One region of the Pseudomonas tremae genome, then DNA from elsewhere that is predicted to be linked to it. Evidence: predicted binding sites of a transcription regulator. Region 1 holds the regulator's gene; each other region holds the start of a gene.
The links. The regulator sigma-54, encoded in region 1, starts transcription at its own class of promoters, with help from an activator protein. The targets are predictions, from matches to a motif close to ANTGGCATNNANNTTGCTNT.
Positions count from the first base shown of each region.

Region 2: I9H09_RS08695 (flagellar hook-length control protein FliK) is a predicted target of sigma-54. The motif match lies at 6,537-6,556, and genes of this name have one in related genera.
Region 3: flgB (flagellar basal body rod protein FlgB) is a predicted target of sigma-54. The motif match lies at 8,719-8,738, and genes of this name have one in related genera.

Region 1 is NZ_CP066270.1:4,327,349-4,337,459, reverse strand. Features, by position in the region: gene yjgA (ribosome biogenesis factor YjgA) at 1-206, opposite strand, end outside; gene pmbA (metalloprotease PmbA) at 314-1,660, shown strand; gene I9H09_RS19625 (DUF2753 family protein) at 1,933-2,394, shown strand; gene I9H09_RS19620 (superoxide dismutase) at 2,396-3,007, shown strand; gene I9H09_RS19615 (HPr family phosphocarrier protein) at 3,205-3,477, opposite strand; gene rapZ (RNase adapter RapZ) at 3,494-4,351, opposite strand; gene ptsN (PTS IIA-like nitrogen regulatory protein PtsN) at 4,354-4,821, opposite strand; gene hpf (ribosome hibernation-promoting factor, HPF/YfiA family) at 4,833-5,141, opposite strand; gene I9H09_RS19595 (RNA polymerase factor sigma-54) at 5,216-6,709, opposite strand; gene lptB (LPS export ABC transporter ATP-binding protein) at 6,892-7,617, opposite strand; gene lptA (lipopolysaccharide transport periplasmic protein LptA) at 7,617-8,165, opposite strand; gene lptC (LPS export ABC transporter periplasmic protein LptC) at 8,152-8,724, opposite strand; gene I9H09_RS19575 (KdsC family phosphatase) at 8,733-9,272, opposite strand; gene I9H09_RS19570 (KpsF/GutQ family sugar-phosphate isomerase) at 9,272-10,111, opposite strand, start outside.
Region 2 is NZ_CP066270.1:1,871,574-1,881,684, forward strand. Features, by position in the region: gene fliF (flagellar basal-body MS-ring/collar protein FliF) at 1-365, shown strand, start outside; gene fliG (flagellar motor switch protein FliG) at 358-1,374, shown strand; gene fliH (flagellar assembly protein FliH) at 1,390-2,211, shown strand; gene fliI (flagellar protein export ATPase FliI) at 2,201-3,559, shown strand; gene fliJ (flagellar export protein FliJ) at 3,566-4,015, shown strand; gene I9H09_RS08680 (STAS domain-containing protein) at 4,098-4,400, shown strand; gene I9H09_RS08685 (ATP-binding SpoIIE family protein phosphatase) at 4,405-6,111, shown strand; gene I9H09_RS08690 (Hpt domain-containing protein) at 6,145-6,501, shown strand; gene I9H09_RS08695 (flagellar hook-length control protein FliK) at 6,602-8,017, shown strand; gene fliL (flagellar basal body-associated protein FliL) at 8,223-8,729, shown strand; gene fliM (flagellar motor switch protein FliM) at 8,739-9,707, shown strand; gene fliN (flagellar motor switch protein FliN) at 9,768-10,111, shown strand, end outside.
Region 3 is NZ_CP066270.1:1,838,034-1,848,144, reverse strand. Features, by position in the region: gene I9H09_RS08575 (flagellar basal body P-ring protein FlgI) at 1-956, opposite strand, end outside; gene flgH (flagellar basal body L-ring protein FlgH) at 970-1,683, opposite strand; gene flgG (flagellar basal-body rod protein FlgG) at 1,768-2,556, opposite strand; gene I9H09_RS08560 (flagellar basal body rod protein FlgF) at 2,603-3,343, opposite strand; gene I9H09_RS08555 (hypothetical protein) at 3,628-3,819, shown strand; gene I9H09_RS08550 (flagellar hook-basal body complex protein) at 3,820-5,568, opposite strand; gene flgE (flagellar hook protein FlgE) at 5,764-7,092, opposite strand; gene flgD (flagellar hook assembly protein FlgD) at 7,118-7,807, opposite strand; gene flgC (flagellar basal body rod protein FlgC) at 7,823-8,263, opposite strand; gene flgB (flagellar basal body rod protein FlgB) at 8,267-8,674, opposite strand; gene I9H09_RS08525 (nuclear transport factor 2 family protein) at 8,994-9,467, opposite strand; gene cynS (cyanase) at 9,478-9,945, opposite strand; gene cheR (protein-glutamate O-methyltransferase CheR) at 10,056-10,111, opposite strand, start outside.

The DNA.
Region 1 (10,111 bases):
ATATGCCGTTTTCGGGCGATATTGGCCGTGTGTTTGGGCGCTTCAGCCAGAGCCTTGCGCAAGGCGTCGGTCAGAGGCAGCTTGGCCAGTACATCGGCTTTGAGTGTTGTCAGTCGCTCGCCGAGATCAACCAGAGCATGCAGCTCTCGTTTGACCTGGGTTTTGCTTTTCTCCCCGTCGAGGGAGTCGTCGTAAGAATCAACCATGGGGGCAGTCCGCAAATAAACGCCGCCATGATAACCAGTCGAGGGCCGCTTGTCCGGCCCGGTCGGTATTCGGCCTGTGCTGAAAGAAGAATTTGATGGAGAAAGTCATGAGTGCAACCCAAAGCGTCGGCCCACAGGCCTTGCCCGAGCTGCAGGAACAGGTCGAGCAGATCATCGCTGAAGCCAGGCGTCAGGGCGCCAGTGCCTGCGAAGTCGCTGTGTCGGTGGATCAGGGGCTGTCGACATCGGTCCGTCAGCGTGAAGTCGAGACAGTCGAATTCAATCGCGATCAGGGCTTCGGTATCACCTTGTACGTAGGGCAGCGCAAAGGCTCTGCCAGTACGTCGGCAACAGGCGCCGATGCCATCCGCGAAACGGTCGCTGCCGCACTGGCGATCGCCGAGCATACGTCCGAGGACGAAAGCTCCGGTCTGGCCGATGCGGCGTTGATGGCCAAGGAAGTCATGGATTTCGATTTGTATCATGCCTGGGACATCACCCCCGAACAGGCCATCGAACAGGCGCTGACCTGTGAAGCGGCTGCGTTCGACGCCGACAGCCGCATCAAGAATGCGGACGGCACCACGCTCAACACGCATCAGGGCTGTCGTGTATACGGCAACAGCAATGGCTTTGTCGGCGGCTATGCGTCGACCCGGCACAGCCTCAGTTGCGTGATGATCGCCGAGGGCGACGGCCAGATGCAGCGCGACTACTGGTATGACGTCAATCGCAAGGGCCAGTTATTGGCCGACGCGCAGAGCATCGGTCGCAAGGCTGCACTGCGTGCGGCGAGCCGTCTGGGCGCGCGTCCTGTGCCAACCTGTGAAGTGCCAGTGCTGTTCGCTGCCGAGCTGGCGGGTGGCCTGTTCGGCAGTTTTCTCGGCGCGATTTCCGGCGGCAACCTGTACCGTAAATCATCGTTCCTCGAAGGTTCGCTGGGCCAACGGCTTTTCCCTGAGTGGATGACCATCGACGAGCGTCCGCACCTGATGCACGCCATGGGCAGCTCGGCGTTCGACAGCGACGGTCTGGCGACCTATGCCAAGCCGTTTGTCGAGAACGGCGACCTGGTTTCCTACATATTGAGCACCTATTCCGGCCGCAAGCTGGGCATGCCGAGTACCGCCAATGCGGGGGGCGTCCACAACCTGTTCGTCACTCACGGCACAGAAGATCAGGACGCGCTGATCCGACGCATGGGGCGTGGCCTGCTGGTCACCGAGCTGATGGGCAGTGGCCTGAACATGGTGACTGGTGACTACTCTCGCGGGGCTGCAGGTTTCTGGGTCGAAAACGGCGAGATCCAGTTCCCGGTTCAGGAAGTGACCATTGCTGGCAATATGCGTGACATGTTCAAGCAGATCGTCGCCGTCGGCAGCGACCTTGAATTACGCAGCAACATCCGTACAGGCTCGGTACTGATCGAACGGATGATGGTGGCGGGAAGCTGAACCCCCGGCACCAATTGAGCGACTCCTCATGCCAATGCGCTGCATTGGCATGCAGTTTTTGAACGATCCCCGCCGCACTCCCTTCGCATCATCCTTCCATGATCAGAACTCATGAGTGACTGATCGCTCTTGTGTTACCCCGTTCAAGAATCAATCTCATCGGCAGGCTTGTGTTGAGTCAGAATCTCATTTAATAATGAGTATCATTTGAAGGTGTATTTTGGCTGCCTGTGTCATTTGATCCGCTCAGCCAGCGCCTCTGGAGGTATGTCATGCAGCATTGGAAACGCACCATTGAACAGGCCAATCGCTGTTTCAGTCTTGGTGAGTGGGTCGAGGCGCGTGAGTTGTACCTTCAGGCGCTGGCCCTGGCGCAAGTGCTGTTCGAACGCTGGAAGGATGTCGACGAAGCCGTTGCCGCCTGCGTGATCTCCCATCACAACCTGGCGGACCTGCACCTCAGTCTCGGTCAGCCGGAGGAGAGCGCGGAGTACCTCTGTGCGATCCATCAGCATTTGTTGCAGACCATGCAGAACCCACGTCTGCCACCGTCCCTGCGCCAGGCTGCACTGCGCCACAGCAGCAAAACCTATGCAGAGCTGCTGAGCTTCATCAGTGAACATGGCGAATATCCGCGTACCCATCGACTGCTGAACTGCAACGGCGAGCGCCTCAGGTCGTCGCTACAGCACGATTCCACGGCCTCCTCAGGCCTTTTCCACGGAGCACATTGATATGTCCTACACCTTGCCAGCACTGCCTTACGCCTACGATGCACTCGAGCCGCATATCGATGCGCAAACCATGGAAATTCACTACACCAAGCATCACCAGACCTACATCACCAACCTCAACGCAGCGGTCGAAGGAACCGAGTTTGCCGACTGGTCCGTCGAAAAGCTGGTGGCCAGCGTCAGCCAACTGCCTGAGAACCTGCGCCCTGCGGTTATCAATCAGGGCGGCGGCCATGCCAACCATTCGCTGTTCTGGGAAGTGATGGTGCCCGGCGGCGGTGGCTTGCCCCAAGGCGCTATCGCGGCTGCAATCGATGAGCAGCTGGGCGGCTTCGAGCGTTTCAAGGAAGCTTTCACCAAGGCGGCATTGACGCGTTTTGGCAGCGGCTGGGCCTGGCTGAGTGTCACCCCGGACAAAAAGCTGGTCGTTGAAAGCAGCGGCAATCAGGACAGTCCGTTGATGAACGGCAATACGCCGATTCTAGGCCTGGACGTATGGGAGCATGCCTACTACCTGCGGTATCAAAACCGTCGGCCCGAATACATCAACGCGTTTTACAACGTGATCAACTGGAACGAAGTTGCCCGACGCTATGAAGCCGCACTGGCCTGACTGTCAAATCAGGCGAGTCTGCACGTGCGCTCTGAAGTGCTTACTATCAGCCGTGTGAGGCGGTTGCGTCTTGTTGTCGGGGCGCTTCTGTTTATGGCGGGAATGGCGCTGCTGGCAGGGCAGGGCCTGAGCTGGTTGCAGGTGCAGTGTTGCGGGTGATGCATCGAGCATCAGCGTGACGTACCTGGTACGAGGGCTTATTCGCCCTCGTCGAACTTGTTATCAATCAGCTCTACCAGCCCGTCCAGCGCTTCCTGTTCAAACTCGCCTTCGGTGTGCAGATGGATCTCGGTGCCTTTGCCCGCTGCGAGCATCATCACCGCCATGATGCTTTTCCCGTCGACCATGCTTTCCGGCGCGCGGCCGACTCTGATCTTGCAGGGAAACTTGCCTGCGACACCCACGAATTTGGCGGCGGCACGGGCGTGCAGACCCAGTTTGTTGATAATGGTGATTTGACGGGCGGGCATCGCAGAGAAAATCCTTTCAGCTAAGGTCGCGGTGGCGAACCTGAACATTCTTGAGTGATTGTTGCAAGACCTGACCAAGCCTTTCTGTCAGGTAGACGGAGCGGTGATGCCCGCCGGTGCAGCCGATGGCAATAGTAACGTATGAACGATTACTGGCAGCGAACCGTGGCAACCATTTATTGAGGTAGGAGAAGATATCCTGAAACATTTCTTCTACATCGGGCTGCACTGACAAATAGTCGATGACCGGCTGCTCAAGGCCTGAATGGTCGCGTAGCTCGGGCTTCCAGTAGGGGTTGGGCAGACAGCGCACGTCGAAAACCAGATCTGCGTCAACAGGCATGCCACGCTTGAACCCGAAAGACTCGATCAGGAAGGCGGTGCCTGGCTCAGGCTTGTTCAGCAAGCGCAGTTTGAGCGCATCGCGCAGCTGGTAGAGGTTCAGGTGAGTGGTGTTGATCTTCAGGTCGGCCAGGTCGATGATCGGGCCGAGCAGGGTGGTCTCGTCGCGTATCGCTTCGGCCAGTGAACGATCTGCCGTACTCAGCGGATGGCGACGACGGGTTTCCGAAAAGCGCTTGAGCAGCGTTGCTTCGTCCGCATCGAGGTACAGCACGTCACACTGGATATTGCGCGCGCGCACTTCATCGAGCATTTGCGGAAAGCGGGTCAGGTGGCTTGGCAGGTTGCGTGCATCAATTGAAACCGCCAGCAACGGCTCGGCCAGCTCGGTATTGATCAGCGCGCGCTCTGCCAGCTCTGGCAGCAGGCCGGCCGGAAGGTTGTCGACGCAGTAGAAGCCACTGTCTTCAAGAACATCCAGCGCGGTACTTTTGCCCGAGCCCGAGCGGCCACTGACGATGATCATGCGCATGGTCAGGTCTTTCCGTTCTGTACGTCCAGCACCACTTGATAAAGCGCTTCGTTACTGGTGGCACTGCGCAAGCGCTTACGCACATCTTTATCGTCGAGCATGCTGGCGATCTGGCGCAGCAACTCCAGGTGCTCATCGGTAGCGGCTTGTGGCACCAGCAATACAAACAGCAGGTCTACCGGCGCACCATCGATGGCGTCAAAATCAATCGGGTTGGCGAGGTGAATCACGGCACTTACAGGCTGCTCGCAGGCGGCAAGGCGGCAATGAGGGATGGCTATGCCATTGCCGAAACCGGTCGATCCCAACTTTTCGCGAGCCACGAGACTGGTAAATACGGTGTCCGTATCTATCGTCGGGACTTCGCGACCGATCAGGTTGGCGATTTCCTGGAGTACAGACTTTTTACTGCCGCCCGGCGCGTTCACAAGTGAACGGCCGGCGGTCAGGATATTTTCAATTCGGATCATTTAAATGGGCGTTAGCGAGCGGCCGCACCTTTGAGGATGCTTTGCTGCTTTTCCTTATGCTTGAGCAATTGTCTGTCGAGCTTGTCAGTGAGCAGGTCGATAGCTGCATACATATCGTCATGTTGAGCATTGGCAACGACCTCTCCACCGTGGATATGCAGCGTGGCTTCGATCTTTTGCTTTAGCTTCTCGACCGCCATCGTGACCTGCACGTTCGTAATCTTGTCAAAATGCCCCTCGAGCTTCCTGAGCTTGAGCTCAATGTATTCGCGAAGGGGTTTGGTCACTTCCAGTTGGTGTCCACTGATGTTGACTTGCATACAGTTTCTCCTTTGCCAGTGCATAAAGCGACAGGCGTGATGCCTGTCACCGGGACGCTGTGGCTCGGCCTGCATCACATCAATCGCTTACGCTCACTGGAAGGCGCTATCCCGAGTGACTCGCGGTATTTGGCGACTGTGCGACGGGCTACTTGAATGCCTTGTGCCTCCAGTAAACCAGCGATCTTGCTATCACTCAACGGCTTTTTCTGATTTTCCGCAGCGACCAGTTTTTTGATGATCGCGCGGATCGCCGTAGACGAGCATTCGCCGCCTTCGGAGGTGCTCACATGGCTCGAGAAGAAGTATTTCAGCTCGTAAATACCGCGTGGGGTGTGCATGAACTTTTGCGTCGTCACCCGCGAGATGGTCGACTCGTGCATGCCCACTGCCTCGGCAATGTCATGCAGGACCAGCGGTTTCATGGCCTCGTCGCCGTACTCGAGAAAGCCTCGCTGATGCTCGACGATCTGGGTGGCCACTTTCATCAGGGTTTCGTTGCGGCTTTGCAGGCTCTTGATGAACCAGCGGGCTTCCTGCAACTGGTTGCGCATGAAGGTGTTGTCGGCGCTGGTATCGGCGCGACGCACGAAGCCGGCGTATTGCGGGTTGACGCGCAGGCGCGGTACGGATTCCTGATTGAGTTCGACCAGCCAGCGCTCGTTGTCTTTTCGCACGATTACATCGGGAATGACGTATTCGGCTTCCGTAGACTCGATTTGCGAACCAGGGCGTGGATTGAGGCTCTGGATCAATTCGATGACCTGACGCAGTTCATCTTCCTTGAGCTTCATGCGGCGCATCAACTGCCCGTAGTCGCGGCTCCCGAGCAGGTCGATGTAGTCGGTAACCAGACGTTGCGCTTCGGTCAGCCACGGGGTTTTGGCCGGAAGCTGGCGCAGCTGCAGCAGCAGGCATTCGCTCAGGTTGCGCGCCCCTATGCCTGCCGGCTCGAACTGCTGGATGCGATGCAGAACGGCTTCTATTTCGTCGAGTTCGATATCCAGCTCAGGATCGAAGGACTCGAGGATTTCTTCGAGTGTCTCGTCCAGATAACCCTGGTTGTTAATGCAGTCGATCAGCGTAACGGCTACCAGGCGGTCCTTGTCTGACATCGGCGCAACGTTCAGTTGCCATAGCAGGTGGCTTTGCAGGCTTTCGCCTACCGAGGTCCGGGTGGTGAAGTCCCACTCGTCATCGTCATTGCTTGGCAAGCTGCTGGCACTGGTCTGGTAAACGTCTTCCCATGCCGTATCGACCGGCAATTCGTTCGGGATGCGCTCGCTCCACTCGCCGTCCTCCAGGTTGTCCACGGTAGGCGCGGATTCCTGATAGGTGGGTTCTTGAACATCTGGGTTGGGCTTTTGTTCGATGTTGTCGGCAAGCGGGTCGGAGTTGTCGAAGTCGTCGCCTTCTTCCTGCCGCTCAAGCATAGGGTTTGACTCCAGCGCCTCTTGAATCTCCTGCTGGAGGTCCAGAGTGGAAAGCTGAAGTAAGCGGATTGCCTGTTGCAGCTGCGGTGTCATCGTCAGCTGCTGGCCCATTCTCAAGACTAGCGATGGTTTCATGGCAGGGGCTAAACACCTTATTCGCCGGCGCACACGCGCCATCTACTACAGGCGCCGGAGCGCCATCATTAAGCAAATTATATGCCTGAAACCTGTACCTTTGCCTAGAGCGTTATGACAAATAAAATAATGTCAATACGCTGCCCGGGCTTCCACTGCCGCGATGTGCCGGCGGCAGTCGATCAGAGGCGGAATTCGTGACCGAGGTAGACTTCCTTCACCAGCTGATTCGCGAGAATGGTCTCTGAATCACCTTCTGCAATCAGCTGTCCGTCATTGACGATGTAGGCAGTTTCGCAGATGTCCAGGGTTTCCCGAACGTTGTGGTCAGTGATCAGTACGCCGATACCCTTGGCCTTGAGGTGGTGAATGATCTGCTTGATGTCGCCCACCGAAATCGGGTCGACGCCTGCAAACGGTTCATCCAGCAGGATGAATTTCGGCGCAGTGGCCAGAGCGCGGGCGATTTCGACGCGGCGACGCTCGCCACCCGAAAGGCTCATGCCCAGATTGTCGCGGATGTGGGTAATGTGGAACTCTTGCAAGAGGCTTTCCAGCTCCTTGCGGCGGGCTCCGGCATCGAGTTCCTTGCGGGTCTCGAGGATCGCCATGATGTTGTCGGACACGGACAGCTTGCGGAAGATCGATGCTTCCTGGGGCAAGTAGCCGATACCTGCGCGGGCGCGACCGTGCATGGGTTGATGGCTGACATCCAGATCATCAATCAGTACTCGACCCTGATCAGCCCGCACCAGGCCGACGATCATATAGAAGCAGGTGGTCTTGCCGGCGCCGTTGGGGCCTAGTAGACCGACGATCTGGCCGCTGTCGATGGAGATGCTCACATCGCGCACGACCTGTCGGCCCTTATAGCTTTTAGCCAGATGCTGGGCTTTGAGCGTCGCCATTACTGGGCCTTCTGAGGTTGATCGGTTTTCTTTTTGGGCTGGATGACCATGTCGATACGCGGACGTGGTGTGGTCAGCTTGGTGCCACCATTGGCGCGGCCAGCAGTGACAACCTGCCTGACCGTGTCGTAGACGATCTTCTCGCCTTCGGAGGTATTGCCGTCATTGATAACCTTGGCCTTGTCGATCAGGACAATGCGGTCCTGCCCGGCGTAATACTGAATAGTGACGGCATACGCCTGCACGATCGGCTTGTCCGGCGCAGGCTTCTGCTCGTAATAGGCCAGGTTGCCGACCGAGGTGAAAACGTCGACTTCGCCCTGGGCATTACGTGTGATCGTTACCGTGTTGCCGGTCACTTTCATCGAGCCCTGGGTGATGATGACATTGCCCTTGTAGGTCGCAACGCCTTTCTTGTCATCGAGCTGGGCATCGTCCGACTGGATGTGGATCGGCTGATCGCGGTCAGTTGGCAGGGACCAGGCGCTCGCGCTTCCCAGTGCTGCGCCCAGGCCGAGCAATAAAGGAAGAGTTTTAACGAGACTCATACTGTCCTCTTACGTTGGAGAGCAGGTCCATCCTGCTGTCTTTCAAATACGCTTTCATTCCCTTGGCCGTAGTGACACCGCCCGCGCCGTCGATTCTAACGTCTTGGTCGGTCTCCGCATATTGCTTCTGAGGGAATACGGTCATGCGACTACTGGTGATAATGGTCGTACGTTGTTTTTCATCGGTGCGCTCCACACGAACGGCGTCCATCAGTTCGACCTGATCGCCGGCCGATGAAACTTCGCCTCTTTTGCTCTGCACGTGCCAAGGGAACTCGCCACCACGGTACATATGCAGATTCGGCATTGTCAGCAGGCTCACGTCCGTGGCCTTTACATGCTCTACCTTGTCGGAGGTCATGTCGTACTGAAGTGTGCCGTCGGGCAAGTACTGCACGCTGCGTGTATTGATTGCATAGTAGTCGATGGCGGTGTCGTCAGCCGACCCTGCAGGTTGATCCATGAAGCTTTCCGGGCTGACGTTCCAGTAGCCGACAGCTGCCAGCAGTACTGCCAGTACCCCGAAAAGCAGGAACTTCCGAATTTTTTTAGTGAACATAATGGCTTCTATAAATAGGCGGAGTGAGCCGCTTCAAGGTTGCCTTGCGCACTCAGAATCAGTTCGCAGAATTCGCGTGCAGCGCCTTCGCCGCCTCGCGCTTTGGTTATCCCGTGTGCATGCTCGCGTACAAAACCTGCCGCGTTGGCGACGGCCATGCCCAGACCGACGCGTCGAATGACTGGCAAGTCTGGCAGATCATCGCCCAGATAGGCGACTTGTTCGTAATCAAGTTTCAACTCGGCCAGCAATTGATCCAGTACCACCAGCTTGTCTTCACGCCCTTGAAACAGGTGCGCGATGCCCAGGCTCTTCGCGCGGCGCTCGACGATCAACGTTTTACGGCCGCTGATAATGGCAGTAGTAACGCCCGAGGCTATCAGCATTTTTATGCCCTGGCCGTCCAGTGTGCTGAAAGTCTTTATTTCGCTGCCATCTTCCAGGAAGTAAAGACGACCGTCAGTCAGTACGCCGTCGACGTCGAAAACGGCCAGCTTGATAGCCTTGCCGCGTTGCATGAGATCCTGTGTCATCGTTTCGGTATCCATTACATGACGCCTGCGCGCAAGAGATCCTGCAGGTTGAATGCGCCCACAGGCCGGTCGTTCCGGTCTACGACAACCAGAGCGCCGATCTTGTGGTCTTCCATGATTTTAAGTGCTTCGGCGGCAAGCATCTCTGCGTGCACGGTCTTGCCGTGAACCGTCATGACGTCATCGATGGTGGTCTGGCGGATATCGACAGGGCGGTCCAGCGTTCTGCGCAGGTCGCCGTCCGTGAATATGCCGGCGAGGGTGCCGTCGGCTTCCAGAATGGCAGTCATGCCCAGGCCTTTGCGGGTCATTTCCAGCAGCGCGTCCCTGAGCAGGGTGCCGCGCTGGACGCTGGGCAGCGCGTCACCGGAGTGCATGACGTTCTCGACCTTGAGCAGCAGGCGTCGGCCAAGTGCGCCACCCGGATGAGAGAACGCGAAGTCTTCGGCAGTAAAGCCTCGTGCGTCGAGCAGCGCCACAGCCAGGGCGTCGCCCATGACCAGTGCGGCGGTGGTAGAAGAAGTCGGCGCAAGGTTGAGCGGGCAGGCCTCATGCGCCACGTGGGCATTCAGGTTGATGTCTGCGGCCTTGGCCAGAATCGAATCGGGGTCGCCGGTCAGGCTGATCATCTTGATGCCCAACCGTTTGATGAGAGGCAGCAGGGTTACGATCTCGTTGGTGCTGCCGGAGTTGGACAGCGCCAGAATGATGTCATCGCGGGTGATCATGCCCATGTCGCCGTGACTGGCTTCGGCCGGATGCACGAAAAAAGACGTGGTGCCGGTGCTTGCCAGTGTGGCTGCGATCTTGTTGCCAACGTGTCCGGACTTGCCCATGCCGACCACCACAACCCG
Region 2 (10,111 bases), 2.5 Mb from region 1:
TCTTGCCCGAGGCATCGTTCTACTCGCAGCCCTGGTTCTGGGACCTCGTCAAGCAGGCCGTGGGTGTGATTTTCATCCTGATCCTGGTCTTCGGCGTACTGCGCCCTGTGCTGAACAACATCACCAACGGCAAAAGCAAGCAACTGGCCGCTTTCGGCGGTGGCGATGTCGAGCTCGGTGGCATGGGCGGGCTGGACGGCGAGCTGTCCAACGACCGCGTGAGCCTGGGTGGACCGCAGAGTATCTTGCTGCCTAGCCCTACCGAGGGTTATGACGCACAGCTGAATGCAATCAAGAGTTTGGTGGCTGAGGATCCTGGCCGTGTGGCTCAGGTTGTGAAAGAGTGGATCAACACTGATGAATGAACGAGCCATGGTAGCCAAACTCTCGAAAGTTGAAAAAGCGGCAGTATTGTTACTCTCTCTGGGTGAAACTGACGCGGCTCAGGTGCTGCGGCACATGGGCCCCAAAGAAGTCCAGAAAGTGGGCGTAGCCATGGCTCAGATGCGCAACGTGCATCGCGAGCAGGTCGAAGAGGTGATGAGCGAGTTTGTCGACATCGTCGGCGATCAGACCAGTCTCGGCGTCGGTTCCGATGGTTATATCCGCAAAATGCTGACCCAGGCATTGGGTGAAGACAAGGCTAACGGTCTTATTGATCGTATCCTGCTGGGTGGCAATACCAGCGGTCTGGACAGCCTCAAGTGGATGGAGCCGCGCGCGGTGGCCGACGTGATCCGTTTCGAGCACCCGCAGATTCAAGCCATTGTGGTGGCGTATCTGGATGCCGACCAGGCTGGTGAAGTGCTCGGGCACTTCGACCACAAAGTCCGTCTGGACATCATCCTGCGAGTGTCCTCGCTCAACACGGTGCAGCCTGCCGCGCTGAAAGAACTCAACCAGATTCTCGAGAAGCAGTTCTCTGGTAATGCCAACACGTCGCGTACCACGCTGGGTGGTATCAAGCGTGCGGCAGACATCATGAACTTCCTCGACAGTTCTATCGAAGGCGCACTCATGGACTCGATCCGCGAGGTCGACGAAGACCTGTCGGTGCAGATCGAAGACCTCATGTTTGTCTTCAACAACCTTTCCGATGTCGACGACCGTGGTATCCAGGCGCTGTTGCGCGAAGTATCCTCGGACGTGCTGGTACTGGCGCTCAAGGGCTCGGACGAAGCGATCAAGGAAAAGATTTTCAAGAACATGTCCAAGCGTGCCGCCGAACTGCTGCGCGACGACCTGGAAGCCAAGGGTCCGGTACGTGTCAGCGATGTGGAAACTGCCCAGAAAGAAATCCTCACCATCGCGCGTCGTATGGCCGAGGCCGGCGAGATCGTACTCGGTGGCAAAGGCGGCGAGGAAATGATCTAAGGATTCAGCTGACTCATGTCCACTCCCAATAAAGAATTGGCCAGCGACCTCATTCGCGCCAAGGACGCCGGGACGCTCGATATCTGGGCGTTACCCAGCTTCGACCCGCATGTGGAACCCGAGCCTGAACCCGAACCGGAGCCTGCCGACGAACCGCTCGAGATGGAAGAGGTGCCGCTGGACGAAGTTCAGCCGCTGACCCTCGAAGAGCTGGAGAGCATTCGCCAGGAGGCCTGGAACGAAGGCTTTGCCACCGGCGAAAAAGAAGGCTTTCACAGCACCCAGCTCAAGGTTCGGCAAGAGGCTGAGGTTGCATTGGCGGCTAAAATCGCCAGCCTTGAACAGTTGATGGGGCATTTGCTGGAGCCTATCGCCGAGCAGGATACGCAGATCGAAAAAGCCGTTGTCCATCTGGTCGAGCACATCGCGCGCAAGGTCATTCAGCGCGAGCTGGTGACCGATTCCGGGCAGATCGCCACGGTGTTGCGTGATGCGTTGAAGCTGTTGCCGATGGGTGCTCAGAACCTGCGTATCTTTATCAACCCCCAGGATTTCCTGCTGGTCAAAGCGATGCGCGAGCGCCATGAGGAGGCCTGGAAAATCGTCGAAGACGAAGACCTGCTGCCCGGCGGTTGCCGGATCGAAACCGAGCACAGCCGCATCGACGCCAGCGTCGAAACGCGCATCGCGCTGGCGATTTCCAGGATGCATGATCAGTTGCACGAGCAGATCACTCATCCGGCTGCGGCAGACCTGAATGTCGATCTGGACGCCGCGCCGGTAAAAGCCTCCGGTGGTGCTGTAGAACCTGACGCGGACACACTCGATGCGCCTTGATCGCACCAGCTTCGGCAAGCGACTCGGCACCTACGCCGAGTCGATCAGCCTGCCTGCCCAGCCTGTGGTCGAAGGGCGCCTGCTGCGCATGGTCGGCCTGACGCTGGAGGCTGAAGGCATGCGCGCGGCAATGGGCAGTCGCTGCATGGTCATCAACGACGACAGCCATCACCCGGTGGAAGTCGAAGCCGAGGTGATGGGGTTTTCCGGTGGCAAGGTGTTTCTGATGCCGGTAGGCAGTGTGGCAGGCATCGCACCGGGTGCGCGGGTTGTGCCCCTGGCTGACACCGGACGTCTGCCGATGGGCATGAGCATGCTGGGGCGGGTGCTTGACGGCGCCGGTCGTCCGCTGGATGGGCGCTCGCCGATCAAGGCCGAGGACTGGGTGCCGATGGACGGCCCGACGATCAACCCGCTCAAGCGCGACCCGATCAGTCAGCCGCTGGATGTCGGCATTCGCTGCATCAACGGTTTATTGACAGTCGGGCGTGGCCAGCGTCTTGGCCTGTTTGCGGGTACGGGTGTGGGCAAGAGTGTGCTGCTCGGCATGATGACGCGCTTTACCGAAGCGGACATTATCGTCGTCGGCCTGATCGGCGAGCGGGGCCGGGAGGTCAAGGAGTTCATCGAGCACATTCTCGGCGAAGAGGGCCTGAAGCGTTCGGTGGTGGTTGCCTCGCCAGCCGATGATGCGCCGCTTATGCGCCTGCGTGCGGCCATGTATTGCACGCGAATTGCCGAATATTTTCGCGACAAGGGTAAGAACGTCCTGTTGCTGATGGATTCCCTGACCCGTTTTGCTCAGGCTCAGCGGGAGATTGCCTTGGCAATTGGCGAGCCTCCGGCCACCAAGGGTTATCCGCCGTCGGTGTTCGCCCGCCTGCCAAAACTGGTCGAGCGCGCCGGTAATGCCGAAAAGGGCGGTGGTTCGATTACCGCTTTTTATACCGTGCTGTCGGAAGGCGATGACCAGCAAGACCCGATTGCCGACTCCGCACGAGGCGTGCTCGACGGCCACATCGTGCTGTCCCGGCGTCTGGCCGAGGAGGGGCATTACCCGGCTATCGACATCGAAGCGTCCATCAGCCGGGTCATGCCCGCAGTGGTCAGCCCGGAGCATATGGCCCAGGCGCAACACTTCAAGCAACTGTGGTCACGCTATCAGCAGACCCGTGACCTGATCAGCGTGGGCGCCTATGTAGCCGGTGGCGACCGCGAAACCGATATGGCAATCGCGTTGCATCCGGTGCTGGTGCGTTATCAGCGCCAGGCGCTGCGCGAGAATGAAAGCATGCAGGGCAGTGGCGAAGCGCTTGCATCGATATTTGCCCCGGCACCTGGCGGCTGATAGGCGATGGCTCAGAGTAGAGCGGCGCGCCTGGCGCCTGTGGTCGAGATGGCCGAGACTGCCGAGCGAACGGCGGCTCAGCGTCTCGGGCATTTTCAGGGGCAGGTCAACCTGGCCAACAACAAACTGCAGGAGCTGGACCAGTTCCGCCAGGATTATCAGCAGCAATGGTTGCAGCGCGGCAGTGCCGGGGTTTCCGGGCAATGGTTGCTGGGCTATCAACGCTTTCTCAGTCAGCTGGACGTCGCGGTTGCACAGCAATATAAAAGCCTCGAATGGCACACGGCCAATCTGGCTCGGGCGCGTACGGCCTGGCAGGACTGCTATGCGCGGGTCGAAGGCCTGCGCAAGCTGGTGCAGCGGTACATGGACGAAGCACGCAAGCTTGAAGACAAGCGCGAGCAAAAGCTGCTGGACGAACTGTCGCAGCGACTGCCGCGTCATGAACCATTCTGATTTTTGACCTAATCAGACCTGGCCTTCTGTTGGTCTGGTCTACGCTCTCAATGTCTCGTTGATGAAACACCTCGGAGTTCCCATGACAGTCACGTCCGAACGTTCGGCAGATGGTCGACAACTGACCCTTTTCATTGAGGGGCGCTTTGATTTTTCCGCCCATCAGGAATTTCGCGAGGCTTATGAGGACTGTCCGCAGGACCTGCATTACGTGGTGGACCTGCGTGGCACGCATTACCTGGACAGCTCGGCGCTGGGCATGCTGTTGCTGTTGCGTGATCATGCCGGTGGCGATAAAGCGGTGGTGCGTCTGATCAACTGCACGCCTGATGTCTGCACGATCCTCGCCATTTCAAACTTCTCGAAGCTGTTCCAGCTGGGCTGAACCTTTGCAGTCCTCCTTGAAAAACCTCTGCATTCTGATTGCCGACGACAGCACCAGTGACCGGTTGCTGCTGTCGACCATCGTTGCGCGTCAGGGGCACCGGGTATTGAGTGCTGCCAATGGCGTCGAAGCCGTGGCGATGTTCACCTCTGAAAGCCCGCATCTGATCCTGATGGACGCGATGATGCCGGTCATGGACGGTTTCGAGGCTGCACGGCGGATCAAGGCGCTGTCAGGCGAGTCGCTGGTGCCGATCATCTTCCTGACCTCGCTTACCGAAGGTGAGGCATTGGCGCGCTGTCTGGATGCTGGCGGCGATGATTTCATGTCAAAGCCTTACAATCCCCTGGTTCTGGCCGCCAAGATCAATGCCATGAACCGCTTGCGAGTACTGCACGAGACTGTTCGTCAGCAGCGTGATCAGATTTCCAGACATCATGAATACCTGCTTAACGAACAGCGCGTCGCCAAAGCCGTGTTTGATCAGGTGGCACATGCCGGGTGTCTGGGGGCGGGCAATATCCGCTACCTGCAGTCGCCCTATGCGCTGTTCAACGGTGACCTGATGCTGGCCGCCTACACCCCGGCAGGTCATATGCAGGTGTTGCTTGGGGACTTCACTGGCCACGGACTGCCGGCTGCCGTGGGCGCCATGCCGCTGGCCGAGGTGTTTTATGGCATGACCGCCAAGGGTTACGGTCTGGTGGCCATTCTTCGTGAGATGAATGCCAAGCTGAAGCGCATTTTGCCGGTGGACATGTTCTGTTGTGCGACGCTGCTGTGCGTCAACCTCCAGCAGCGTCAGGTCGAGGTGTGGAACGGCGGATTGCCGGATGGTTATCTGCTGCGTGGCACTGAAGGCGAGCACGTGCCGCTGGCGTCGAATCACCTGCCTCTGGGCGTCTTGAGTGTCGATGCGTTCGACGCGCACACCCAGGTCTACCCGTTGGCGCCGGGCGACCGGATCTTCCTGCTGTCCGATGGCGTGCTCGACACCAGCGACAGCCGTGATGAGTTATTCGGCGCGCAACGTCTGCGCGGCGTGCTGTCCGCCAATCGCGAGCCGCAACTGCTGATCCAGGAAATTCTTCAGGCACTCAACGATTTTGGCGGCAAGGCCCGAGACGATGTAAGCCTGCTTGAAATCAGCGCGGTCGAAGAGCCGCTTGACCGCCTGCCTGCCCTGACGTACTCCGACAGCGGCGCATCGAGCCCGCTGGACTGGTCATCGAGCTTCGAACTGCGTGCTTCGACCCTCAGGCGTTTCAATCCGCTGCCTTACGTGCTGCAATTGCTGCTTGAAGTGCATGGTTTGCGCAATCAGGGCGCCGCGTTACATATGGTACTGGGCGAGCTGTACAGCAATGCGCTGGAGCACGGCGTGCTAGGGTTGGATTCTGCACTGAAGCATGATGCGGCGGGTTTTGCGCTTTATTATCAGCAGCGGGCCGAGCGTCTTGGCGCTCTGGAGTCAGGGTTCATCCGCATGACTCTGCACGTTGAACCTGTCGGTGAAGGAGGGCGCCTGACCCTCAGCGTCGAAGACAGTGGTGACGGATTTGATGCAGAACGGCTGCATATGTTGAAACCTGCGAGCGATAAGCTGTACGGTCGCGGGCTGCGTCTGGTGCGCGAGTTGAGTCACAAGGCCAACTGGTCCAGGGATGGCAGGACCGCGTGCGTGGAATTTACCTGGGAGGGAGTGGCATAATCCGTTCCACAGTCTTGATCAAGGAGTGAACAAGTGTCGATTCATCTGGATTACAGCGTGTTGAATGCTCTGCAGGAAGTCATGGAGGATGAATATCCGACATTGCTGGATGTGTTTCTCAAGGATTCCGAACAGCGCATTGTGCAACTTCGCCAGGCTGTCGAGACCGGAAACATGGACCTGCAGGAGCTTAGCCTCACGGCCCACAGCTTCAAAGGCAGCAGTAGCAACATGGGTGCGTTGCGTCTTTCCGACCTGTGCAGACAGCTTGAAGATCGTGCCCGTCAGCATCAGTCGCTGGGGCTGGCAGAGTTGGTCGGCAAGATTGATAACGAGTACCTGACCATCCGTGGTCTGTTCAACGCAGAGCGGCAGTTTTTCATCAGCTGATCTGCCGCTTTCGGCCGATCTGGCCGCTTTCACGAGTTGGCCCGCATATTGCTAAGTTCTGGTGGTAAGGCGATTACCAGCTGCTTATGCGGAGACCGAAATGCCACTTTCCACCAATGCCCTTCTTCAGGCCACGAACGCTGCGACCTCCAGGTCCGGTGCCGTCAATAATTCGGTCAAATCCGCCGACAGCAGCAAAGACGGGGCTTCCAGCTTTTCCAACGTCTATGCAAAGCAGACCAGGGATACCGTGGCGCCACGTGACGATGCGCCGGTCAAGCAGAGCCGTGACAAGTCGGCGCCTGACAAAGACAAGGTTGCCGCAGGTAAGGACAAGCCGGTAAACGACCCGTCGAATGCCGCTGACAAGTCGACCGTTGCCGATAGCGGCAATGACTTGCCTGCCAAGTCCACTGCTGCGGATGGCGACGCCGCCAAGTCCGAAACCGCCCCGGATGATGCTCAGGCACAGGCATCTGCCGACCCTGCGCTGGCTGAAGGTCAGGTAGCTGTCGACCCCGCTCTGGACCCGGCTTTGCAGGCAATGGCGGCACAAATGCCTGCCTTGCCAGCTGCTTCGGCAGTCAAGCCGCAGACGCCAGACGCCAGCGCCACACCGGCGATCGCATCGCTGGCAGTTGGTCAGGCGGCGGTTCCTGCAAAAGCCGAAGCCGCGTTCAATCCGGATGCCGACCCGCTGGATGGCCTTGATGCCGTGCAGTTGGCGCTTGAAAATGCCACCGCGAAAACCCAGTTGGCCGCGCAGAATGCCCAAGCCGCCAACAAGGCGACGCCTTCGAACGCGGAGGCTGACCCAACGCAGAATTTAGTCAATAACCTGTCGGTTTTGAGTGAGCAACTGCCATCGGATGAAAGCAGTACCGAGAGCAGCGACAAATCGTTCAGCGGTCTGATCGGCGAGGGCCTGAAGGACGTCAAAGGGGCTGCCGGTGACACGCGTGTAGACAATTTCGCTGATCGTCTGGCTGCCCTCAGTCAGGCCGCGCAGCCTGCACGCACTGCGGCCGCACCTGCTGCGCCGTTGATGAATCAGCCGCTGGCCATGCATCAAAGTGGCTGGACCGAAGGCATTGTCGATCGCGTGATGTACCTGTCGAGCCAGAACCTCAAGACCGCCGACATCAAGCTTGAGCCTGCCGAGCTTGGTCGTCTGGATATCCGCATCAACATGGCGCCGGATCAGCAAACCCAGGTGACCTTCATGAGCGCTCATCTAGGCGTGCGTGACGCGCTGGAAAACCAGATGTCGAAGCTGCGCGAGTCATTTGTTCAGCAAGGGCTGGGCAACGTCGACGTCAACGTTTCCGATCAATCGCAACAGCAGGCTCAGCAACAGGCTCAAGAGCAGGCAAGTCGCGCTCAGCGTGGTGGTCGTGGAAATGGCCTAAATACCAGCGATACATCGGATGATATTGCTGGCATTGACGCCGCCGTACCTGTCAGCCAGCCGGCGGCACGCGTGATCGGCACCAGCGAGATCGACTATTACGCCTGATACCGGGCTGATTGCTGCATCCATGTTCCTTCAACTCCTGTACCCGTTGCGAGCATCGGGGCAGGAGTCCTGTCTATTGCTGCATGACCCGGCTGCGTAACCAGTCGTGTCAGGCACATCTCCCGTTTCCCACAACTCTGGCATAACACTTGCTCTGCCTCTGTCACGTATTGAAGAAACTCTTGAATAGTGACGGATTATTGGCATGGCGCAGAGCGAAGAAGTTAAAGATCCCGCACCCAAAGGCAAAGGTAAACTCAAGCTCATCATAATCGCCGTTGTGGCGCTGTTGCTGGCGGTGGGCTTATCGGTGGGTGCGACCTGGTTCCTCATGCACAAGAGCGAGAGCAAGGAAGACCCGGCTGCTGCAGCCGCGGCGGCCAACGCCAAGCCAGTGGCGGTGTTCGAGCCGATGACTCCCGCCTTTGTGGTCAACTTCAACGCCAATGGCCGTCAGCGTTACATGCAGGTCAGCATTACCATGCTGGGCCGCAATGCTGCCGACATGGAGGCGCTTAAAGTACACATGCCTCTGATTCGTAATAATCTGGTGATGCTGTTCGCAGCCATCCCCTTCGAATCGCTGGCGTCGCCGATCGGTCAGGAAATGCTGCGTCAGAAAGCGACCGCGAGCATTCAGGAAGTGGCCCAGAAAGAACTCGGCAAGACTGTGATCGAACAGTTGCTCTTCACTAATTTCGTATTGCAGTAGGATCCTCACATGGCCGTGCAAGACCTGCTCTCCCAGGATGAGATCGACGCGCTGCTGCATGGCGTCGACGACGGGATGGTTCAGACCGACAACGCTGCCGAGCCTGGCAGTGTCAAAAGTTATGACCTGACCAGTCAGGACCGGATCGTCCGTGGGCGCATGCCGACACTGGAAATGATCAACGAGCGATTCGCCCGCTACACGCGTATCAGCATGTTCAACCTGCTGCGCCGCTCGGCGGATGTGGCGGTGGGCGGTGTTCAGGTCATGAAGTTCGGCGAGTACGTGCATTCGCTGTACGTCCCGACCAGCCTCAACCTGGCCAAGATCAAACCGTTACGCGGCACGGCGCTGTTCATTCTCGACGCCAAGCTGGTGTTCAAGCTGGTGGACAACTTTTTCGGTGGCGATGGCCGTCACGCCAAGATCGAAGGCCGTGAATTCACGCCGACCGAGTTGCGTGTAGTGCGCATGGTGCTGGATCAGGCCTTCATCGACCTCAAGGAAGCCTGGCAGGCGATCATGGAAGTCAACTTCGAGTACATCAACTCTGAAGTGAACCCGGCCATGGCCAACATCGTCGGGCCAAGCGAGGCGGTGGTGATCTCCACGTTCCATATCGAGCTGGATGGCGGTGGCGGCGACTTGCACGTGACCATGCCGTACTCAATGATCGAGCCGATCCGCGAGATGCTCGATGCCGGCTTCCAGTCCGACCTTGATGATCAGGATGAGCGCTGGGTGAACGCGCTCAAGGAAGACGTGCTGGATGTGAACGTACCACTCACGACCACCATCGCTCAGCGTCAGTTGCCCCTGCGGGACATCCTGCACATGCGCCCCGGCGATGTGATTCCGGTGGAATTGAGCGATTCGCTGGTCATGCGTGCCAACGGCGTGCCTTCTTTCAAGGTCAAGCTAGGCTCGCACAAGGGCAAGATGGCCCTGCAAGTAATCGAACCCATAGCGCGACGTTGACCTGTAAGGTCGATGTCGGAAATTTTGCGTAATTGAAATACTGCGTGCAGAGGACAACCGATGGCTGATGATAACGAAATGACGTCTGCTGAAGATCAGGCGCTGGCCGATGAGTGGGCTGCTGCTCTGGGCGAGGCTGGCGATGGCGGGCAGGCTGATATTGATGCCTTGCTGGCTGCCGACGCCGGTAATGCGGGTAGCCGTCTGGCCATGGAAGAGTTCGGCAGTGTGCCGAAGAACACCGGGCCGGTGACGCTGGACGGTCCTAACCTGGACGTGATTCTGGATATTCCGGTCTCGATCTCCATGGAAGTGGGCAGTACCGATATCAATATTCGCAACCTGTTGCAGCTCAACCAGGGCTCGGTCATCGAGCTGGATCGTCTGGCTGGCGAACCGCTGGA
Region 3 (10,111 bases), 2.5 Mb from region 1:
TCCTGCTGGGCATTAACCCGCGAACGGGGCACTACCGCGGTCTGGCCACCGGACAGCGCGCCCGGCTGGCTGACGATCGGGTCTTCGGTAATGGTCACGGTCAGGCTGCCGTGCGTCACAGCGGCAGGCGAAACCTTGACGTTCTGGCCGATGACGATGGTGCCGGTCCGGGAATTGATGATGACCTTGGCAGCGGTCTGGCCTGGATCGACTTCCAGGTTCTCCAGAATCGACAGGTAATCGACACGCTGACCCGGATCAAGCGGCGCGGTCACACGCACCGAGCCACCGTCCAGCGCCTGGGCAACGCCAGGGCCGAGCAAGTCGTTGATCTTGTCCACAACCCGCTTGGCCGTGGTGAAGTCGGAACGGTTCAGGTTGAGGGTCAGGGTATTGCCCTGATTGAAGCCGCTCGGCACCGAGCGCTCTACCGACGCACCACCTGGAATGCGCCCCGAAGACGGGACGTTTACAGTGATTTTCGAACCGTCACGACCTTCCGCATCGAAACCACCCACGACCAGGTTGCCCTGAGCGATGGCGTAGACGTTGCCGTCGACACCTTTCATAGGCGTCATCAACAACGCACCGCCACGCAGGCTCTTGGAGTTACCGATCGAGGACACGGTGATATCGACCGTCTGACCCGGCTTGGCAAACGCCGGGAGGTCTGCATAAACAGCCACCGCCGCGACGTTTTTGAGCTGTACGGTGCCGGAACCGGCCGGCACCTTGATGCCGAATTGCGACAGCATGTTGTTGAAGGTCTGCAGGGTGAACGGGGTCTGGGTTGTCTGGTCACCTGTACCGTTGAGACCCACGACCAGACCGTAACCGATCAACTGGTTGGCCCGTACGCCGGAGATGCTTGCGATGTCCTTCAGGCGCTCGGCCTGAACGCCGAACGTTGTGGACAACAACAAGGTCGCCGCTATCAGTTGCTTGAGCTTGATCATGTCTATCCCGCTATCAGAAAGGGAACAACGGGCTGAGGAAGAACCGGTCGAACCAGCCTGGCTGGCTGGTATCGGCAAAGGCTCCGGTCCCCGAATAGGTGATGCGTGCATCGGCAATACGGGTAGAAGAAACAGTGTTGTCGGTTGCAATGTCGTCGGCGCGAATAAGCCCGGCGATCCGTACCAGTTCATCACCGGTGTTGAGGGTCATCCACTTCTCGCCACGCACAGACAGGATGCCGTTGGGCAGCACATCCGCAACCGTAACGGTGACCGAACCGGTCAGGCTGTTGCTCTGCGCGGCCTTGCCGTCACCTTTGGTCGTCCGGGCGCCGTTGTAACCGGCGTTCAAACTGAGGTCATTGCCGCCAATCGGATTGTTGGTAGTCAGCCCCGAACCGAACAGCGAGGTCAGGCCAATACTGTTGTTGCTGTTCTTGGACATGGCGGATGTCGCCGCCTTGCTTGCCGCCATACGCTCGGAAAGCGTGATGGTGATGATGTCGCCGACACGGAACGCTTTGCGGTCGCCGTACAGGTTCTGCTCGAAACCGGCCTGATAGATGGCGCCATTGTTCGAAGCAGCCGACATGGGCGTACGCGGCAACACCGGAGCGTAGTAAGGGTCATTGGGCTTTGCCGTCGGCGCAACACAGCCGGACAGCAGGGTGATCCCGCACAATGAAGCGATCAACACTGAAAGACGCGGAACACTAAGGCGGTTCATGACACTTGAAACCTCGCGGTGTAGCAGGCGCTTATCAGGCGCCCTGTCGGATTGAGCAGTTTTCCTGGCAACAACATCAGTGCCTTAAAGGTTCTGAGTCAGGTTTTGCAGCATCTGGTCAGCGGTGGAGATCACTTTGGAGTTCATCTCGTAAGCGCGTTGGGTGGTGATCATGTTGACCAGCTCCTCTACCGTGCTGACGTTCGAGTTTTCCAGGGTGTTCTGCAGGGTCGGGCCCAGGCCGTTGAGGCCCGGCGTGCCGATCTGCGGCGCGCCGCTCGAACCGGTTTCCAGGTACAGGTTGCCACCGATGGCCTGCAGGCCGGCCGGGTTGATGAAGTCGGCAGTCTGAATGTTGCCGATGATCTGCGGCGTTGCGGTTGCACCCGCCAGCGTGACCGAAACCGTACCGTCCTGGCCGACCGTGAAGGTCTGTGCAGCCTGTGGTACGACGATCGCAGGCTCGAGGGCATAACCGTTGGCGGTCACGATCTGGCCGTTGGCGTCAAGGTGGAAGGTACCGTCGCGGCTATAGGCCACGGTGCCATCCGGCTGAGTCACTTGAAAGAAGCCGCGACCGTTGACCGCCAGGTCCAGCGGGTTGTTGGTGGTCTGCAGGCTGCCTGCCGTGAAGTTCTTTTGCGTGCCGACAATGCGCACACCGGTACCCAGTTGCAGGCCGGACGGCAGTTCGCTGTCCTGAGTGGACTGAGCGCCTGGCTGACGCTTGATCTGATACAGCAGGTCCTGGAACTCGGCGCGATCACTTTTGAAACCTGTGGTCGAAACGTTCGCCAGGTTGTTGGAGATCGTGGTCAGGTTGGTGTCCTGAGCGGCCAGGCCGGTTTTGGCGACGTATAGTGCAGGAAGCATGTGTGTTCTCCTCAAGCGCCGGTTTGTCGGCGCAAGCTGTCATTGATTAGCCAAGTTGCAAGACGCGCGCCATAGACTGATCGTCTTCTTCAGCGGTCTTCATCATCTTGACGTGCAATTCGAATTGACGGGACAAGGCCAGTACCGAGGTCATTTCCTCGACCGCATTGACGTTGCTCGCCTGCAGAAAACCGGACTCGACCTGAACCGTGGCATCTGCATCGGCAGGCCGACCGGTCTTGGTGTGAATCAGGCCGTCAGGGCCTTTTTCCATGGTCTTGAGATCAGGCTTGACCAGCTTGATGCGGTCAACCTGGGCCATCACCTGCGGGCTCTCGCCCAGCGAACGGATGCTGATGGTGCCGTCGGAGCCGATCTCGATCTGCTGCTGAGGCGGCACGGCGATCGGACCACCATTGCCCATTACCGGCAAACCGCTGCCGTCGCGCAACACGCCCAGCGCATCGATGTTCATGCCGGAACTGCGGGTGTACGCTTCACCACCGTCGGGCGTCTGTACTGCGATCCAGCCATCACCCTTGACGGCGATGTCCAGTTCACGACCGGTCTGTACCATCGCGCCAGCGGAGAAATCAGTGCCAGGGCGTTCGCTCATGGCATAGGCACGGGAAGGCATGACCTCGCCAAACACCGGCATCGAGCGGGCCTGTTCAAGGTCACGCATGAAACCGTTGGTCGAGACGTTTGCCAGGTTGTTGGCGTGAGCCTTCTGCGCAATCGCGTTTTCAGATGCACCGCTCATGGCGACGTAAAGCAACTTGTCCACAGTCTTCCTCCTCCGACAGACGCTTGCCGCCTGTAGCTGTTCTGAAAGGGTTAAAGCAATTTTGGGACCAACTTGTCAGGAACGATACAAATGCTTGATTAGTCAGCAAAAACGGGCACCCGAGATACAGGTCGAGGCAAAGCGCCAGCCAATAGCGGCGGCGGACTGCCGCCCCTCCTTCGCCGAAGCCGATACAACGCCAAAAAAACTTCGCACACACGCATCGACGACCCGGACGACAGTGATAATCTGGCCGTCATTACAGACCTCATCGGTAAATCGCCATGTCTTTTCGTGGGTGCTTCGTCGGCACTGCAGCTGCCAGCCTGATGGCCCTGGCGCTGCTCGCCCAGGCCGCCCCCGCGCATTACTACAAATGGCAGGGCGACAGCCGCATCGTCTGTGCCCAGAGCAGCCCCGGGCCGGGCTGGAAACGACTGAAAGGCCACTTCATCAAGGCCGACTGTTCGATCTGATCAAGTCGATTGAATCAGCGTCTGCATCAGCGTGACCTCTGTGGATATCGCCTTCGAGTTGGCCTGATAGGCCGTCTGCGCCTGAATCAGGGCGATCAGCTCATCCGCGAGCACGACGTTCGACCCCTCCAGCCCGCCACTGATGATGCTGCCCAGCGTGCCGATGCCCGGCACGTCGTAGTCGGCCACTCCGGAATCGGCAGTTGCCGCCCAGCGTGTGTCGCTGCGCGGCTGCAAACCGTGAGGGTTGGCGAAACTGGCGAGCATCACCTGACCAATATCCTTGTTCATGCCGTTGGTGAAACCCGCGCGCAAGATGCCGTCGCGCCCGACGTCCAGGCTCTTGAGTTCACCTGCCGAATGACCGTCGACGTAGGCAGACGAGCGCGAGCTGGCGGCGTTGTGCTGAAGCAGATTGGTAAAGTCGATGGTCATGCCGTTGGCGCTGCCAGCCGCCCCGTTGGGTACCCAATGCTCGCGCTCGGTACCGGGGCTCGCCACCATCGCCGGCGACCAGCCCGTAAGCTGCAGCAGGTTGCCTTTGCTGCTGTCCAGACCAGTGCTGCCGGTCAGCGACACGACCGAACCATGGGTATCGAACACGATGTTGGCCGTAAGCGGCGCTTTTGATTCGGGTTGTTGCGGGTTTCGATCATCAATCAGTACGTGCATCCGCCAGCTGTTGGTGCCGTCTTTCACGAAGTATTGTTTCAACTCGTGCATGTTGCCCTGACTGTCAAAAATCTGATTGCCGAACATCCTGCTGTAAGTGTTCAAATCAGAGGCATCGAAGTCCGGAACAGAACGACTCATGACCGAATCGGCGGGGTCGAGAACACTTACTCCAGCCTCTTCCAGCGGCAACGAAACAGTGCCGCCATTGAGAGAACCGCTTGCCATCCACACGCCATTGACTTGCCTGGCAGGCACCCAGTCCTGCAACGCAAACTCAGTGTCCGAGATTTTACGAATGTGCTGGTTATTATCGCTATACGACAGAGAGCCATCGGGTTTGAGCTCAACGCGTACTTGCAGCGGCGTCACACTGTCTGGGTCCAGCGGGTTGCGCCCATCCACCAACACATGCATCGTCCACTGGTTATCTTCGGTCTTGACGAAGTACTGCTTGAGCTCGTGATCAGCCGCCTGCACAGGAACAATCCCCACGTCCTGAATGGTACGGCCAGCAACCCGAGTGTAGGTCGCCGGGTTGGCAGGATCAAAAACCGGCAAGCGGGAGAGCGAGGGCAGCGACGAATCCAGATTGATATTTTCCGACACTCTGGTCGTGGCCCTGGCTGCGACGTTGGACGTGTCGATCTGCAAGTCCGTGCGAATGCCACTGATTATTTCGCCCTTGTCATTCGCCGCATAGCCTTGCAAGCGGCCGCCATCGCTGTCGACCACAAAATTGGCGGCATCCTTGAGGAAAGCGCCGGCTCGCGTATAGGCCAGAGAGCCCTGATCACTCACCACAAAGAAGCCGTTACCCTGAATGCGCATGTCCAGCGCATTGCCGGAACTGATCACCGTTTCACCCTGATTGAAGTTCTGCTGCACCGCAGCCAGTCGCACACCATCGCCCACGGCATTGTTTCCATTGCCGAGCTGCGCGGACGAATACAAGGCCGAGAATTGCGCACGAGAGGATTTGAAACCGAGGGTGCCTACGTTGGCGATATTGTTGCCTGCTACCTCCAGTCTCTTGTTGGCAGCGTGAATACCACTGATCGCTGTGTTGAATGACATGAGTACTCCCTTGCCACAAAGGCATTTTATAGAGGAGTTTTATTCTCACACCATCGTGCGTAGGACATTTCCAAGTAGGTTGAACGACCCATCCGTAACTTTAAACACGGTCAGAACTTGACGGATTCATTAATGACCGCGCATAAAAAAACCCCTTTTTACAGGGGTTTTCAATACCGACCGCTATGACGTGGATTACGTCATCTGAATAGTAGTCTGCATGATAGTGCTTTGTGTGGAGATAGTCTTGGCGTTAGCCTGATAGTTGCTCTGCGCCTTGATCAGGTTAACCAGTTCCACGGTCAGGTCGACGTTGGACTCTTCCAGCGCCTGACCCGTGATGTAGCCCAGGGTACCGGACTGCGGAGCGCCACTTACCGGTACACCGGAAGAGAACGTTTCGCGCCAGTTGGTGCCACCGGCCTGCGCCAGGCCTTGCACGTTGGCGAAGCTGGTCAGCGACGTCTGGCCGATCACCTGAGACTTGCCGTTGGTGTAGGTTGCAAACAGGTTGCCGGTCGAATCAACGTTCATCGCGCTGAGCTGACCCGTGGCGTAGCCATCCTGATCCTGCTTGAGCAGACCAGAAACCGAAGCAGTCTGGGTAATGTCGGACATATTCAGTTTGATGGAAGCTGCGCCGGTTGCCCCGTTTGCGGCCCAGGTTGCCGAACTGCCAGTACCGATCTGTACACCAGGCACCCAGTTGTTGACGGCGAACGTACCGTCGGCATTGAACTTGATGTTGGCGCTGTCGCTGGGGACAGTGCCCGGCGCAGCAGTGACCAGATTACCCGCAGAGTTGAACGTCAGGTTGTTCTTGTCCGGCGTGGTGCTGGCCGGGTTGGAAATGCTGCGCCCGTCCATCAGGGAATACATCGACCAGGTGTTGGTGCCGGTCTTGACGAAATACTGATCCAGGGTATGAGCATTGCCTTGGGTGTCGTAAGTAGGCGTGCTGTATTTGGTGTTGTAGGTCTTGGTGTCAGTGGCATCGAAAGTCGCAACGGACGGCATGGGAGTCGTCGAGTTCAGGTTGGCCGAGTTGGTGATGGTGGTCGTGGCCTTGGGCTCCAGGTTGGACGAGTCCACACGCAGATCGCTGAGCGCACCGGTTACCACCGAACCACTGGCGTCCACGTTGTAACCCTGCAACTTCATGCCGCTGCTGTTGACGACGTAGCCTTCCTTGTCGGTGTGAAATGCACCGGCACGGGTGAAAAGCTTCTCGCCGTTATTGCTGAGCATGAAGAAGCCGTCGCCGTTGATGGCCAGGTCCAGGCTGTTGGCAGTACCGGTGGTCAGGCTGCCCTGCGAGAACTGCTGGGAAACCGCTGCAGTGGTAACACCGCTGCCGACACTGCTCTTGCCCGACGTGCCACGGATCGACTGAGCGTATTGGTCAGCGAACTCGGTACGCGATGATTTGAAACCGGTAGTCGCTACGTTGGCAATGTTGTTGCCGGTAACGTCGAGACTTTTGTTTGCAGCATAGAGCCCACTAAGGCCGATATTGAAAGACATGTTTCACTCCTGCGCCGTAGCGGCTCTACAATCCGATGGTTTGAACTTTGGACAGGGCAACACTGCCGCTGGCCAGGTTAAGCGTTGTTTCAGCACCGTTGACACCCAGCGTGACGCTGTGAACCGTGGCGGGCAGATAAGTCGAAAGTTGCGTGTTCTTGCCGTCGATCGAGCCCTCGGCCTTGAAGCTGTAAGTGCCCGATGGAAGTGCTGTACCACTTGAATCCGTACCGTCCCAGGCAAAGCTGGTAGTGCCGGCTTTTTGCGCCCCAAGATCGACGCTGTCGACCAGATTGGATTGCGCGTCGTAAACCTTGACCGTTGTCACCGAGCTGGCGCCCGGAACCACGATCGAGCCGGTCAGGCCCTTGCTCGTATCGACAGAAGTGCTGCCCGAATCGATGATCACCGAACGGCCCACCAGCGACGACGCCTGTAAGGCCTGTGACGACTTGTAACTGCCGGCAATCGTGTCAACCGTCTTGGTCAGGTTCTGCATGCTTTCAAGGCTGCTGAACTGGGCCAGCTGAGCCACAAACTGGGTATTGTCCTGTGGGTCCAGCGGGTTCTGGTTCTTCATCTGCGTAACCAGCAGTTGCAGAAAAGAATCCTTGCCCAGCGTACCGGTCGAGTTGGTCGCGGTAGGTGTCGGGTTTTGCAGCGTGTTCAAAAATGTCGATGAAACGCTGTTTGATGAGGTGCTATCAACGGCCATAACGTTCGCCTTCTATCACTGACCGAGGGTCAGAACCTTCTGCATCATGGATTTAGCGGTGTTCATGATTTCGGCGTTGGTCTGGAAAGACCGGCTGGCGGAGATCATGTCGGCCATTTCTTCCACGACATTGACGTTGGGGTAATAGACATACCCGTCCTTGTCGGCGGAAGGATGATTGGGCTCGTAGCGCGCTTCGAGGTTGGAACTGTCTTCGATAATGCCGTTGACCTGAACACCCTGCCCCGCCTCACCCTGATCCTGGAACAGCGAACCACCTGTCGATTGCTGACCCTGCATCACGGTGGCAAACACCGGATGACGGGCGCGGTAGGTCTGGTCCATGCTCGACGACACGGTCTCGGCGTTGGCGATGTTACTGGCCGTGGTGTTCAGACGCGTGGTCTGGGCACTCATGGCGCTACCGGCAATGTTGAACACATTGGCTAGTGACATGATTTACTCTCCGCGAAGGGCTGCAACCAGCCCTTTGAACTTGCTGTTGAGCAATGTGAAGCTGGCCTGGAAGCCCATGGCGTTCTCGGTGTAACTGGCCGTCTCGACCTGCGAGTCAACGGTGTTCTGGTCCAGCGAAGGCTGCGACGGCGTGCGATACATCAGCGTGCCATCGTCATTCCCCATGCCCTCGGCTTCGATATGACGGCTGTTGGTCTTGTTCAGCGCGAAATGACCGTTCTGGGCCTTGTCGTTTTCGGCAGCCAGCACCGAAGAAAACTCCAGATCGCGAGCCTTGAAATTCGGAGTGTCAGCGTTGGAAATGTTGTTGGCCAACACCTCTGCCCGCTGAGCCCGGAAGTTAAGGGCCTTTTCATGTATGCCTAACGCTTTATCGAAGCTGATGCTCATTTCGGGAAACCTTTGCCGGTTGACCTGATTCTGTTGTTACTGACAAAGCAATCGGCGTGCCATGTTGCAAAAGCCAATGATTGCAAGGGTTGCAGGCAACGCGGAGGCGGCAATGCCAGAAAAGCGGCAAGGCATTTCCGCTGTGAGGGGTAAAGCGGCAAGATGGGTGCCGTTTTTTTGCCAGTATGGTGTGTGTCGCTTCAAGCGAGCCCGCCATTGCGAGCGTCGCCCCGAAGGTCGTCGGGCGACGCTTCGCTTGTACCCGATTAGTCGGGCACCAACAGTAAAGCCGGCGTACACGGTACGCCAGACAGCTCAATCAGAGGCCCAGCTCACTCAACCCCGGGTGATCATCAGGTCGCCGCCCCAGCGGCCAATGGTATTTGCGCTCGGACTCAGCAATCGGCAGATCGTTGATACAGGCAAAGCGCCGTTGCATGAGGCCATTTGCGGCAAACTCCCAGTTCTCATTACCGTAGGAACGGAACCAGTTGCCCGAGTCGTCGTGCCACTCATAGGCATAGCGCACGGCAATGCGGTTATCCGTGAATGCCCAGAGTTCCTTGATCAAGCGGTAGTCCAGTTCCTTGCGCCACTTGCGCTCCAGAAAGGCCTGAGCCTCTGCGCGACCATTGATGAACTCGCTACGATTACGCCAATAGGTGTCTTCGGTGTAGGCCAAAGCGACTTTAGCCGCGTCGCGCGAATTCCAGCCATCCTCGGCGCCACGAACTTTCTGGACTGCAGTCTCCAGGGTAAAGGGTGGAAATGGCGGTCTTCCTTTATCACTCATCTCAGCGTCCTCAGAACGGCTTGTAGGGCAGGAATTTTCCATCGAGGGTTATCACGGCTCGCTCACCCCCTTCTGGATCTTCGACTTTCTTGATGTCGAGCTTGAAGTTGATTGCGCTGATGATGCCGTCGCCGAACTGCTCGTGTACCAAAGCCTTCAGCGTGGTGCCATAAACCTGAACCATTTCGTGGAAGCGATAGATTGTCGGATCACTGGAAACGTCTTCGACATTGCCGCGCAACGGGATGGTTTGCAGTTCTGCGACCGCGTCTCTGTCCAGCCCGAGACGCTCGGCGACCACCTCGGCTACCGCTTGCGGTAGAGGATGCTGGCCGAGCAGCGCTGCAGTGACGTAGACCACGCTCAACCCGGTGTCATTGGCAAGCGCCGCCCAGGTCAGGTTCTTGGCTGCCTTGGCCTGCAAGACGCGTTCGGTCAACTGCTGGCGCGGCGTGCTGGATATATTGCTGTGTGGCATAACTCATTCCTTTACGGTTTGACTAAATGACACCCTCAGCAATACCACATTGAGACGCGGAATAAAAAAAGAGACCCGAAGGTCTCTTTATGAACAGCAGCCAGCAGTTATTACTTGGCCTTGTAGATGATCCCCGGGCTGCACTGAACCATCTGGTAGTGGTCCG